Regions from separate parts of the Oxobacter pfennigii genome, predicted to be linked through region 2. Evidence: riboswitches for the same ligand, from Rfam matches in the RefSeq annotation. Region 2 holds a riboswitch; the other holds the start of a gene.
What was found. A riboswitch is a leader RNA that binds a small molecule or an ion and turns the genes downstream of it on or off. The one in region 2 is predicted to bind FMN.

Region 1: it holds a riboswitch for FMN, as region 2 does, so the genes downstream of both, OXPF_RS10750 (class I SAM-dependent methyltransferase) here and OXPF_RS15120 (ECF transporter S component) in region 2, are expected to answer to the same signal.

Annotation. Positions count from the first base shown of each region.
Region 1 is NZ_LKET01000032.1:118,241-125,441, reverse strand. It holds gene OXPF_RS10770 (FtsW/RodA/SpoVE family cell cycle protein) at 1-1,249, opposite strand, end outside; gene OXPF_RS10765 (PadR family transcriptional regulator) at 1,240-1,578, opposite strand; gene OXPF_RS10760 (anaerobic nitric oxide reductase flavorubredoxin) at 1,902-3,086, shown strand; FMN riboswitch at 3,135-3,249, shown strand; gene OXPF_RS10750 (class I SAM-dependent methyltransferase) at 3,507-4,193, shown strand; FMN riboswitch at 4,321-4,435, shown strand; gene ribD (bifunctional diaminohydroxyphosphoribosylaminopyrimidine deaminase/5-amino-6-(5-phosphoribosylamino)uracil reductase RibD) at 4,586-5,686, shown strand; gene OXPF_RS10735 (riboflavin synthase) at 5,668-6,306, shown strand; gene OXPF_RS10730 (bifunctional 3,4-dihydroxy-2-butanone-4-phosphate synthase/GTP cyclohydrolase II) at 6,318-7,201, shown strand, end outside.
Region 2 is NZ_LKET01000039.1:381,080-388,280, forward strand. It holds gene OXPF_RS15100 (transposase) at 1-571, shown strand, start outside; gene OXPF_RS15105 (flotillin family protein) at 801-2,189, opposite strand; gene OXPF_RS15110 (hypothetical protein) at 2,208-2,843, opposite strand; gene OXPF_RS15115 (NUDIX hydrolase) at 3,261-3,923, shown strand; FMN riboswitch at 3,976-4,121, shown strand; gene OXPF_RS15120 (ECF transporter S component) at 4,239-4,826, shown strand; gene tsaE (tRNA (adenosine(37)-N6)-threonylcarbamoyltransferase complex ATPase subunit type 1 TsaE) at 5,082-5,555, shown strand; gene tsaB (tRNA (adenosine(37)-N6)-threonylcarbamoyltransferase complex dimerization subunit type 1 TsaB) at 5,543-6,250, shown strand; gene rimI (ribosomal protein S18-alanine N-acetyltransferase) at 6,255-6,704, shown strand; gene OXPF_RS15140 (RNA polymerase sigma factor) at 6,771-7,201, shown strand, end outside.

The sequences.
Region 1 (7,201 bases), on a different contig from region 2:
TCAGTCCTATCACAATCATATTAATAATAAATTGAGTTCCCCCATAGCTTATAAAGGGTAATCCGGTTCCGCCTAAAGGTGCTAATCCTAAAACCATTAGAATATTCCATAAAAATTGTATGGAAAAAACTGCTGCAAAACCACTTAATAATAGTTTGCCGTAATTATTTTTTACTAAACCAACTAATCCGGCTATACGGACTATAAAGGAGATAAACAGTGCTATCAATATGAGTCCTGCAATCCATCCAAAAGTATATACTACATAAGCAAATATAAAATCGGTATGGACTTCCGGTATAACTCCCGGTTTAAATGTAAACCCCTGCCCTAATAAACCTGCAGAATGAAGTACCTTACTTAATTGAATATTGATATATCCGCTTCCAGAAGGGTCTTTGTTCGGATTGAGAAAGATAAAAAACCGTTTTACTCTATATGGCCTGCTGAATATCTGAAATAAAAATATTATAATTTCAGAGCCTATTATACCAAGAATATATTTTAGCTTTGCACCGGACATGATTGCGAGAACTAAAAATGCGGTTGAATATATTAGTATGCTGTCAAGTGAGGGCACTGCCAACATAAGAATAATTGGAAATATGAGCAGCCCCAGGCTGTATAGAATATTTTTGGGTTGATTCCAGTTCCAGTTATCCATTATACCTGACAGTGCAATAACATAAAATAAGAGACATGCTTCTACAGGAATAACAAAAGGACCTATTGAAAACCGTAATAATCCATTTACGGGACGACCAAATAAAATTGAGTATATTATAAATATTGAAGTTATTATATATATGTATTTGGAATATGGTTTTATCTTCTTGTAATCAAAAAAGTACAGACCTACCGCAGCAGCTATTCCTAAAATACTAAATGACAAACTTCTAATAAGTATTGAAGAAGGGTTATAGTAGGATGCACCTTGTGTTGCTATCAAGTAATTAGTTATTATCCCGAAACTTGCAAGCATGAATGTCAGGGCCAATATGCCCCATTCCGGTTTAGACTTGTGAACTTTATTCAATTGATTTCCGACTGTTATAGCGTCACCCATTTGGGCAACTGCTTTATTTATTGAATCAGTTTCGGTAAAACCCTCATTTAAATATTCTTCTGCCAACTCTGTAATGTGGCTTTGTATTTCTAGGCTTATTTCTTTATGAATTTCTTTAAAGCGTACTTGTGAACACACATCGTTTATATATTCCCGGGCTTTATTATTACTACCTAATTCCATACGATCTCCTCCAATAAAACCTTATCTACCGCGCTCTTAAAAGTGAACCATTCCTCTTGCTTTTCCTTAACCTGCAATTTCCCGGCATCCGTAATTTTATAATACTTCCTTTTACGGCTCTCAACTTCATCCCAATAAGATAAGACAAAACCTTCTGCCTCAAGGGAATGTAAAATCGGATAAAGTGTTCCTTCCTTGAAGTTAAAAACACCATCTGACTTCTTATCTATTTCTTTTATAATCTCATAACCGTACATTGGCTTACGGTCAAGTAAAGTTAAGATAAGGATTACAGTGCTTCCCTTAAGCAACTCTTTGTTAACCTTCATAAGTACCACCTCAAATCTATATATTGAATTACTATGCATAGCATATCTATGTATTACTATAGAACTATTCTATTTTAATGTCAATAATGGTTATTAAAATATATAGCGAGATTATTGTCTGTTTTTTCTTTAGCTTGACTTATGGCTTACCATAATATAACATTTTGATATTGAGGTATCTCAAAATCATAAATACATGAATTAAGGCAGGCAATTTGAGAACTTGAAAATTGCCCCGAAAGCCAGACTTTTTCAACTTACAGACTACAACATGAATTTACTGTTTTTGTGTTATACTAAATATAAAAAATGGAGGGATAACAATGGGAAAAGCACTGACTTCTAAAGTTACATGGGTTGGCAAGGTAGATTGGGAATTAAAGAAGTTTCATGGGGACGAATATTCGACATGGAAAGGCTCATCGTATAACTCCTATCTTATAAAGGACGTGAAAAATGTACTGATTGAAACGGTCTGGAAGCCTTTTGACAAGGAGTTTGTCAGCAATCTGCAGAATGAAATCGATTTGAAAGAGATCGACTACATTATTGCAAACCATGCGGAGAGCGATCACAGCGGCGCGCTGCCGGAGCTTATGCGCTATATTCCCGATACGCCCATCTACTGCACGGCCAACGCCGTTAAATCGCTTAAAGGGCATTATCACCATGACTGGAATTTTATCACGGTAAAGACAGGGGATACACTTGAGCTGGGCAGTACAAAGCTGATTTTTGTGGAAGCGCCAATGCTGCATTGGCCGGACAGTATGTTCTGTTATCTTACGGGTGAGAATATACTGTTCTCCAATGATGCCTTCGGACAGCATTACGCCACCGAATCCTTGTACAATGACACGGTGGATACTGCCGAGCTTTACACCGAGGCCATAAAGTATTACGCCAATATACTGAATCCGTTTTCACCGCTGGTTATAAAAAAGATCAATGAGGTGTTAGGCTTAGGGCTGCCGGTGGATATGATCTGCCCAAGCCACGGAGTTATATGGAAGGAAGAGCCTGCGCAGATTATCCAAGCGTATCTGAAATGGGCGGCTTCTTACCAAGAGAATCAAATCAGCATCGTCTACGATACCATGTGGGGCGCAACGCGACGCATGGCAGAGGCCATTGCTGCGGGCATACGCAGTCAGGATATGAGTGTGACGGTGAAGCTTTTTAATGCGGCAAAAGAGGACAAGAATGATATTATCACGGAGATATTCCGCTCAAAAACGGTTCTCATCGGTTCGTCCACCATCAACCGCGGCATCCTGCATTCCATAGGAGGCCTGCTGGAGATGATAAAGGGACTCAAGTTTACAGGAAAGAGCGCGGCGGCATTCGGCAGCTATGGGTGGAGCGGAGAGTCTGTGGGACATATTTCTAAAGCGCTTGCGGACTCCGGTTTCCGTGTGCTTGACGACGGGATTAAAACTCTTTGGGTACCGGATGAAGCTGCCTTGTCCCAATGTGAAGCCTATGGGAAAACCATAGCGGAGGCTTGAATTTAGTTTACAAAAACAAAATAAGCAGTATAATAAGATTCAATTGAATGATATCTTCAGGGCAGGGTTAAATTCCCTACCGGTGGTAAAGCCCACTAGCCGCAAGGCATGATTCGGTGTAACTCCGAAGCCGACAGCATAGTCTGGATGAAAGAAGATAAAGGCCTCAGTGTTTCTGTGTGTATGTGAATCTGCTCTGGAATAATGTTTTATTCCAGAGCTTTTTATTGTAATATAATTGCTTACTATCGACTTGGGATGTCTTATATACCCTGAACGAGATATTATCTCGTTTAGCTTTTTGTTGCTCACCGGAAACCACTTGTTAAGCAAGTGAAAGAAGAGAGACTTAAAGAGGAAGATAAGTTTTTTCTATCGGGAAAAATGGTACAATATTATAAGAGGTTTATGGAGGTACTTATGTCAAAAATAGATAACGGTCTTACAGCATGGGAAACCAATGCAACTTTTTGGGACGAGAGAATGGGGGATGACTCTAATGATTTTCATCGTAATTTGGTCAGACCTTATACAGAAGAGCTGCTTGATATTTGCCAGGGGGAGCTGGTATTGGACATTGCCTGTGGAAACGGGAATTTTTCCGAAAGGTTGGCTGAATGCGGTGCGAAAGTGGTTGCCTTTGACTATAGCGCCAAAATGATTGAGCTGGCGAAAAAACGCCGGGCAGATGTGCTGGATAGGGTGAATTTTTATGTATGTGACGCAACTAATTATGATGAACTTTTAGCACTCGGGCAAGATAAACTTTTTGATAAGGCTGTTGCGAACATGGCAATTATGGATATTTCAGATATTAATCCACTATTTAAAGCAGTACATTTGATGATGAGAACCGGAGGCTCATTTGTTTTTGCAACGCACCATCCCTGTTTTACCTACCCAAATAATAATTACTTCACAAGTCAAATATATCAGGGAGAGGCAATTGCAGGGCAACCAGTCTTACAGAATTATTACCACCGTTCTATTCAGGAAATACTGAACACCGCATTTTTATATAATTTTGTTTTAAGCGGATTTTACGAAGTTCCTTTTCCCGGGCAAGAAATACCTATTATCATGATTGTGAGGTTAGACAAAAAATAAGCAATTTCATGAATTGGAAAATTTCATTTCACTTACCGGTCGGTATAGTTTAATCAAACCGTAGAAATATCTTTCCATCATTAACCTTGACAAAAACAAAATAAGCAGTATAATAAAAGCAATTGAATAATATCTTCAGGGCAGGGTTAAATTCCCTACCGGTGGTAAAGCCCACGAGCCGTAAGGCATGATTCGGTGCAACTCCGAAGCCGACAGTATAGTCTGGATGAAAGAAGATGAAAGCCGCAGTGTTTCTGTGTGTATGTGAATCTGCTCTGGAATAATGTTTTATTCCGGAGTTTTTTATTTGTAATATATGCTGCTTACTCACACTTGCGACGCCTTATATGCCCTGAACGGTTTTGTTCAGGGCATTTTTTAGGAGGTGCTGCATGACTGATATAGAATATATGAAGCTTGCTATAAAGCTTGCAAAGAAGGGCTGCGGATGGGTAAATCCCAATCCCATGGTGGGCGCGGTTATTGTAAAAGACGGTAATGTCATTGGAAAGGGTTATCATCAGAAATACGGAGAGCTCCATGCTGAACGGAATGCCTTCGCAAGCTGCAAAACATCTCCGTCAGGCGCAACCATTTATGTGACACTGGAGCCTTGCTGTCATTATGGCAAAACACCGCCTTGTACCGATGCTATCCTAAATAGCGGTATCCGTCGTGTAGTAATTGGCTCTTGTGACCCTAATCCTTTGGTGGCAGGTAAAGGCATTAAGCTGTTACGTTCCCGGGGAATTGAAGTAACAGAGGGTATTCTAAAGGACGAATGTGATACGCTCAACGAGAGCTTCTTTCACTATATCCAGAGCAAAACGCCCTACGTGATAATGAAGTACGCCATGACCCTGGACGGAAAAATTGCAACACGTACCGGCAAGTCTCAATGGATTACCGGCGAAAGGGCGCGGCAGCGCGTTCATGAGGACCGGCACCGCTATTCTGCCATAATGGTGGGAATCGGCACTGTCCTTTTAGATGATCCAATGCTGACCTGCCGGCTTGATAACAACAGAAATCCCCTGCGTATTGTGTGCGATACCAGACTCAGAATGCCGCTAGCTTCAAGGCTTGTTACTTCGGCAAAGAGTATCGGTACGCTTATTGCTACGGCGGTGCCGGATCAAGAAAAACACCAGCCTTACTTAGAAGCAGGCTGCGATATTATGGTACTCCCTTTAAAAGACGGGCATATTGACCTTAATTGCTTGATGATAAGGCTGGGTGAGAGAAAAATTGACAGCATTCTTTTAGAAGGCGGCAGTACGCTGAACTGGTCTGCGCTTAAAAGCGGAATCGTCAACAAGGTACAGGCATATATTGCCCCTAAAATGTTTGGGGGAAGCGGACAAACCCCGGTATCAGGCTTGGGAGTGGATTGCCCTGATGAGGCTTTCAAATTGAGCAAACCAACTGTTATACGGGTAGGCGAGGATATTTTATTGGAAAGCGAGGTGATAGGGTGTTCACAGGAATCATAGAAGAAATCGGAAAAATGGAAAGTATACGAAAAGGTGCTCAGTCTTTTGTTATCTCAGTTCAGGCAAAGAAAATAATGGAGGATGTCCGCATTGGAGACAGTATCGCTGTCAACGGTGTCTGCCTCACAGTCACATCCTTTTCTCCAAGGGGCTTTACTGCCGACGTGATGCACGAAACCTTAAACCGTTCTTCTCTCGGAAACTTGCGCAGGGGAAGTTTGGTCAATCTGGAACGGGCCATGTCCATAAACGGCAGATTCGGCGGGCATATTGTCACAGGTCATATCGATGGTACCGGAACGGTTTCTGCCATTGAGAAAGATGATATCGCTATTTTGTACACTATAAAAACCAGCTCCAAAATTCTGCGGTATATAATTGAAAAAGGTTCGATTGCTATCGATGGAATCAGCCTGACGGTGGCTAAAGTATATAAGGACAGTTTCAGTGTTTCTGTCATACCACATACGGCGGTAATGACAATTTTATCCGATAAGCATATTGGAGATACAGTCAATCTGGAGAACGACTGTATTGGCAAATACGTTGAACGGCTGATGGAAGCCCAGCCGTTAAAAAACAATATTACAGCTGACTTTCTTGCGAAATGCGGCTTTTAGGAGGAATCAAAATGTTTCAATTTAACACCATAGAGGAAGCACTGGAAGATCTTCGTCAAGGGAAAATCATCCTGGTTACAGACGATGAAGACAGGGAAAACGAAGGAGATTTTATTTGCGCCGCCCAGTTTGCCACTACTGAAAATGTGAATTTTATGGCCGTACATGGCAAGGGTCTTATTTGTATGCCAATGAGCACAGAGCTTTGTAAAAAGTTGAAATTTCCTCAGATGGTCTCTGATAACAGTGACAATCATGAAACGGCATTTACTGTTTCTATAGATCATGCTAACACTACTACTGGTATTTCGGCGGCAGAGCGCAGCCTCACCGCTATGAAATGCGTGGAAGGCGATGCAAAACCCGAGGATTTCCGTCGCCCCGGTCACATGTTCCCTTTGATGGCAAAGAAAAACGGAGTGTTGGAGAGAAACGGACATACCGAGGCCACAGTGGATCTGATGAGACTGGCCGGCTTAAAGGAATGCGGTCTGTGCTGCGAGATCATGGGGGAGGACGGAACCATGATGCGTACACCAGAATTAATAGCACTGGCGCAGCAATGGAATATGAAATTTATTACAATTAAAGCCTTACAGGAATACAGGAAAAGAAATGGCAAGCTAGTAGAGCAGATTACCTGTGCCGATCTTCCGACGAAATACGGTGATTTCAAGGTTTATGGATACATCAGTAAGCTCAATGGCGAGCATCATGTGGCGTTGGTCAAAGGTGAGATCGGCGACGGTCAAAATCTTTTGTGCCGCGTTCATTCCGAGTGCCTTACCGGTGATGCTTTCGGCTCCGTCCGCTGTGACTGCGGTCAGCAGTTCGCGGCAGCAATGACACAAATTGAGGATGAAGGTCGGGGGGTCTTACTGTATATGCGCCAGGA
Region 2 (7,201 bases):
TTTATCAGCATACATACATAATAATACTCAAGATATTGAAGGTTACGAAAACCAGGTAGAAAAATATGAATACTCAAGCTTAGGAATATATTTAGGCAGCATGGAAAATAAATATGGCCTGGTGGACAAAGAGTTTATATTAAGCCAGATAAGCTATAATACTGCTATTGCAAAGAAGCAGTACCTTGAATTGGTATATAGAGATAACCCGGATATAATTCCCGATGATGCAGAGTTTAAAAATGAAAAGGCACAATACAGATCCGAGAGAAAAGTAATCGTAAGAAGCTTCAGACCGGATGAAGTGGTGAGCTTTGTTGAAAACTATATAAAGCAGTATAATACAAACATCAGTATAAAGTATACCAAGAAAAATATTGAGGCTAAGGCATTATCAGTATTGCTTTTACGAGGGATATGTGATATGAAGCAGAAGGATATATGTGCCTTTATGGGAAACATAACCCAGTCTCACTCGGCAAAGCTGTGTGCCAGGGGTATAGATTTGTTGCAGCGGAAAAAGGAGTATATGAATATAGCCAAGGATTTCATACGAAGAAAAGCCGGATAACCTTGAAAGTATAGTATTTTAAGTATAATTTGGAGAAAAAGTTATTATATCTTTATAATTTTTTTAAAATGGTACAAGCCTTTAAAATTGCTTGTTTTGCAGTAGATTTTATATTTTTAAGTACAGAAGCATCAAAAATATCCAGAAAAACCAGAAAAACCATAGGGACGGTTCATGCCAAACTGTTGTTCTAAAACTCAAATTATGATGAACCGTCCCTAAGCCTTTACTACCCTTCAGTTCCTATGGAATCCTCGGGGATTTCTTTTTTTGTCCCTGTAAGATAGTTTGGAAGCTCCAACCCCGCCATTTTGAAGACATCTTCATACGGAGGAATGGATTTCAGCATTCCCGACAGAAAATTAGCTGTGGATGGAGTGCCGCTGCCCCCCGACATGGAATCCCATACGGTGATCTTATCAATCTTGATGTTCTTGATGGCTTCCACCTGAATTTTTGCAAGCTGTTCCATCTTATCAGCGATCATAAGGGCAACCGCATTCTTTGGATCGTTTCCTGCTGCCGCCACTATCTTTTCAAAACCCTCTGCCTGTTTGCTCAGTACTTCCATTACTCCTGTTGCTTCTGCCTGCATTTTAAACAAAATGGCGTCGGCTTCACCCTTTGCCCGGCGGCGGAGGGTTTCGGCCTGGGCTTCGGCATCTATTTCGGCTTTTTGTTTTTCAATTTCGGCGTGGATTATGACGTCTGCCGTCTTTGTGGCCCTTTCCCTTTCGGCACGGGCCATTTCCGCACTTTGCTCTGCGGAATATGCTTCTTCCAGGGCCTTTGCAGACTGTACCTTCTCAGCTGCAACCGCTCTCCTGTTGGCTTCAGCTTCCTTTTCCCTTTTTTCTGCCTCGGAATTTGCAATGGTTATCCTGGCCAGGTTTTCACCCTCAACAGCTTTGGAGTTTGCCTCCGATACCTGTATTCTCTGGTCCATTTGGGCATTTGCCTCACCTATGGAACCGTCGCGGTCTTTTTCAGCAACGCTCTTTTTGGCATCGTTAATAGCCTTGGATGCGGCTTCTTTACCCAGGGCTTCAATATAACCGGATTCATCCTTTATGTCTGTAACGTTAACGTTTATAAGCTTTAAACCAATCTTTTTAAGTTCAGCCTCCACGTTTTTGGATACATTGGCTAAAAATTTATCTCTGTCTGAATTTATTTCCTCAATATCCATGGTGGCAATTACAAGCCTTAGCTGGCCAAATATAATATCCTTTGCCAGTTCCTGTATATCCTTAAGCTGCAGCCCCAAGATTCTTTCCGCCGCATTTGGCATAACCTCGGGTTCCGTGGAAATACCTACGGTAAATCTGGAAGGTACATCCACCCTTATGTTCTGTTTGCTCAATGCCTTGGTCAAATTTACTTCGATCGAAATCGGAGTCAAATCTAAAAATTCATAATTCTGTATAACAGGCCATACAAAGGCAGCTCCTCCATGGATGCATTTTGCAGACCTTGCCGTGCCGTCTCCGCTTCTTCCTATCTTACCATAAACAACGAGTACCTTATCGGACGGACATCTTTTAAATCTTAAAAACAGCATAATAACGGTTGATAGTATTGCCACTGCTATGACAGTGTATAAAATTATCTCATACATAAACTGACCCCCTTTTAATTAATCGATATGATCTTCAACCAAATTTTCAACCAATAAAATTTGATTGTCGATTACGCCTATAACCTTAACTCTTTCTCCAGTAGGAATAGTTTTCCCATTGGTCATTGCATCTAATTCCCGGGATGTACCCTGCACTATCACCGTAACCTTTCCCACGCCATCCTTTGCCCCTGGAATGGTGAGATACACTTCTCCCTTTGCATTTATTGCATTTTTAAGGTCCATTCCGCCGTATTCCGTCAAATTGGCGATGAAATAAAACAGGCTGCTTATAATCAGGCTGACTATAAAACCTGCGCCACAGGAAAGCAGGACTTCAAGTATTTTATTCATATTAAATTTGTCAAGTACAATGCCGGTCCATGAAAATACGGTAAAGAAAACAATGAAATTTCGCATGGTGAGAAGTCTAAAGGGAGAAGAGACATCATCGAAGGTATAGTCCTGGAAGCCGTCTGAATCCAGATATTCATGGATATCTCCCAAATTCTCATTTGAATCGCCAAAATCTCCGTGGTCACCAAGTCCTAAAAATGGCAGGAGGGTTTGAATTATAAAGAGAGTAGTAAAAGGAATCCCTATATACCAATATACTCTTTGATCACCCGGTATACTATTCCACCATTCAACCATAATATCCCCCCTTAAAAGAAGCAGCTAATTTATTATGCTAAGAAAGCGAACATATTTATTATGATAGAAGGTATTAAAGAAAATGATCTTAAATATGGTTTTGTGCAGGCCCCTATTTAATTATAATCATAAAAGGTGAGTCCAGTCCACAAAATCAGCACAATTTAAAAGCAGATTTGCCCACGTCTACTTGATATAAATATTTTAAAGAGAAAGTAGGATGAGCCGTCCCGTATTTTGTCAAAGAAAAAATAGAATGAACCGTCCCTGTTGTTATGAACCGTATTTTGTCAAAGAAAAAATAGAATGAACCGTCCCTGTTGTTATGAACCGTCCCTGTTGTTACTGCTGTTGTTAAAAGAAAAAGTGGAGTGAACCGTCCCCTATTGTTATAATAGTGTAGAAGGGGGGAAGGGAATGGACAAAAAAGGGCTGGATGATATGATAAAGAATCTTACTGAAATTCCGGGCATACTGGATAAAGAGCTGTACCATAATTCCGTTGTATTGATACCTTTGGTTTTTATAGGTGGGGAATATCATCTATTATTTCAGATGAGAAATTTTAATATAAGACAGGGCGGCGAGGTGTCCTTTCCGGGGGGAATGTACGACCCGACAGAGGATGAAAGCCTTGAAGCAACAGCTATACGCGAAACCTATGAGGAGATGGGCATTCCCAAGGATAAGATAAAGATAATTGGACGCCTTGATACAATGGTTGCTCCTATGGGCATTACCATTGATTCTTTTGTGAGTCTAGTGGACATAGGGGGCACTGATGAATTAATAATCAACAAAAATGAGGTGGAGTACGCATTTACCGTTCCTGTATCCCATTTTGAAAACAGCCAGCCGGAGAAATATAATACCCGCGTTATGATAGAATCTTCCTACATGGATGAGGAAGGCAGAAAAGTGACTCTTCTTCCGGCAGAAGAATTAGGCCTGCCGGAGCTTTACTACAAGTCCTGGGGCAGAAGAAATTACGAAATCCTCATATATAGATACAAAAATGAAATGATATGGGGAATGACCGCAAGGCTTGTATATGAAGTTGTAAAAAAGCTGAAGCGATAGTCTAGCAAAGGGAAAAAATATATGCTATAATAATATTCGAACTGAATAGCCAATGAATCTTCAGGGCAGGGTGAGCAATTGAATACTTACGTATTATTTTGCATTTCCCGACCGGCGGTACAGCCCGCGAGCTTTTAATTAAGCAGATCCGGTTTAATTCCGGAGCCGACAGTAAAGTCTGGATGAAAGAAGGTTGTGTTTACCTTGTATTTTTCTCCTGAAGTTCTTCAGGAGCTTTTTATTTTTCAGGATTTTTTTCTTATGACCCACCGAAGATTAGGGCTAGACAGTAATATTTATTCTGGAGGGTTTATTATGAGAGATCAAAGACTTAATAAGCTGGTAAAAATTTCTGTTTTATCGGCAGCAGCATTTATACTTATGCTGATTGAATTTCCGCTTCCCTTTTTCCCCGAATTTTTAAAGGTGGATATAAGCGATTTTCCCGCACTTTTAGGAAGCTTCGCCTTAGGGCCTTTAGCCGGCGTTATAATCGAAGCAGTAAAGAACATACTTCATGTTCTTCTTAAGAATACTACTGCAGGCATAGGTGAAATTGCAAACTTCGTCGTAGGTGCTGCCTTTGTATTTGCCGCAGGCATGGTGTATAAGATTAAAAAGGACAGAGCTCACGCATTATACGGACTGATAGCAGGTGTTGTTGCTATGGCGGCGGTAGCTGCCGTGTGCAATTTGTTTATATTCCTGCCCTTATACGAAAAAGTCTTAGGCTTTCCCATTCCGGCAATAGTTGACGCCGGTGCCAAAATCAATCCTGCAATAAAAGATTTAAACACCTTTGTCGCATTGAGTATAGTGCCCTTTAATATCTTAAAAGGCATCATAGTTGCACTTCTCGGATTTTTATCATACAAGAGCTTATCCCCCATCCTTCATAGGTAAAGCAAGCCGTCGGCCAAACCGACGGTTATTTCTTGCCCATTTTTACCACTACATATATAATTAGAATGGAAATTTGGATAAAATATAAGCTGTGGACACTCCTCGGATTAGAAACTAGTATTGCTGATAAGAGCGTAACCTGCACGAGGAGTGTTCTCTAACAGCTTACAATTTCATCTGGCATATGCAGATATCTGATTACAAGGAAGCGGCAAGCTTTTTGTAATCAAATACCTTCGAAAGGGTAGTGATAATATGTTGTTTGAATCATATAGCCCCAATGATACCGAAAAAGTTGGGGAATACTTGGGCTCTATAGCCAATAAAGGCTATGTAATCTGCCTGACAGGCGATTTAGGCGCTGGAAAAACTAAATTCGTCAAAGGCCTTGCAAAGGGGCTTAATATAGATGATTATATAACAAGCCCCACCTTTACTATCGTAAACGAATATAATGGAAGGCTTCCCTTGTATCATTTCGATGTATACAGAATAAACGACACCGACGAAATGCATGAAATAGGTTTCGATGAATACATATATGGCCAAGGCGTCAGCGTTATAGAATGGGCTAATATAATAGAAGAAATTTTGCCAAAGGAAAACATATGGGTAGACATATCAAAAGATATGGAAGTAGGCGAAGACTATCGAAAAATCCAAATCAAAGTCAACGGCGAGAAATACCAGGGACTTATATGGGAGATGATTGAAAAATGCGAGTTCTAGCCATAGATACCTCATCCATGGTGGCATCCGTCGCGGTAGCCGACGAAAATAAACTCATAGGAGAGATAACCTACAATTACAAAAAACAGCATTCCACCATAATAATGCCCATGATAGACGATTTATTAAAATCTATCGAATTGGACATAAAAGATATGGATGCAATTGCCTGTGCCTCAGGTCCCGGCTCCTTTACGGGATTGAGAATCGGCGCTGCAACGGTAAAGGGATTATGCCAGGGTGCAAATAAGCCATTGATCGCCATACCTACTCTCGATGCTCTTGTGTACAATCTTCCCCACTCAAAGGGAATAATATGCCCTATAATGGATGCCCTAAGGGATAACGTATACACCTGTATCTACAAATGGGAAGGTGATGAATTTAAAAAATTAAGTGACTATATGGCCATACATATGGATGAGCTTTTTTCGATGCTTAAAGAATACCATGAAAAAATAATATTTTTAGGTGACGGTATCTTTGTGCACAAAGAAAAAATACAACTGGAATTAAGGGAAAAGCCAGTATTTGCTCCCCCTCACCTTAATATGCAAAAAGCATCCTCCATTGCAGCCCTTGCATTAAAGCGGCTTAATAATAACGATACCGATGATTATATAACTTTTGCCCCCTTTTATTTAAGACAATCCCAGGCCGAAAGGGAATATGACAAAGCCAGCAGAGGAGAATAAAGTCATGGGGGATATAAAATTATGCAGAATGGATATAGATGACATACCGGAGATTATGGTGATAGAAAACCTCTCCTTTGCCGTACCCTGGTCGGCTGAATCCTTCATAACTGAAGTGCAAAACAACAGAGCCGCAAGATATGTAGTGGCAAAGGACACGGATAAAGTAATAGGCTACGGAGGCATGTGGATTATATTGGATGAAAGCCACATAACCAACATAGCAGTACACCCCGATTACAGGGGTAAAGGAATAGGAAACCTTATCTTAAAGGCAATGATTGAAATGGCAAAACAAGAAAATATCATAGCCATGACATTGGAGGTTAGAAGGACAAATTACATAGCCCAAAGGCTTTATGAAAAATACGGCTTTGTATCCGTCGGCATTCGCCCTAAATACTACGAAGACAACAATGAGGACGCCATCATCATGTGGAAAAACAATGTGTAAATTTTTTCAGACATATTCAGAATACTGACGTATATAACAATAGAAGAGTTTGAAAGAAGTGGTGATATGATAGATGAGGAGGCTTTGCTGATTTCCAGGGCACAGGAAGGCGACCTGGACGCCTTCAGCGAACTTATAACAAAACATAAAAAGCTCATATATAACCTGTGCCTTAGGATGCTTTATGACAGAGGCGAAGCCGAGGATGCCACCCAGGAGGCCTTCATGAAAATATACAGAGGCTTGAAATCTTATAACGGCACAAGCAAATTCTCCACCTGGGCTGTAAAAATTGCATCCAACATCTGCATAGATATTATAAGAAAGAGGAAAATCACAACACTGCCTATAGAGGATTACGAGCTGAAGGATGACACATCTCCGGAAAAAAGCTATATAAAATCCGAGTCATACCGGGAAATAGAGCAGGCCATAGAGGCACTTCCTGAAAAATATAAAATAATGATAGTATATTACCACTTTATGAACCTATCATA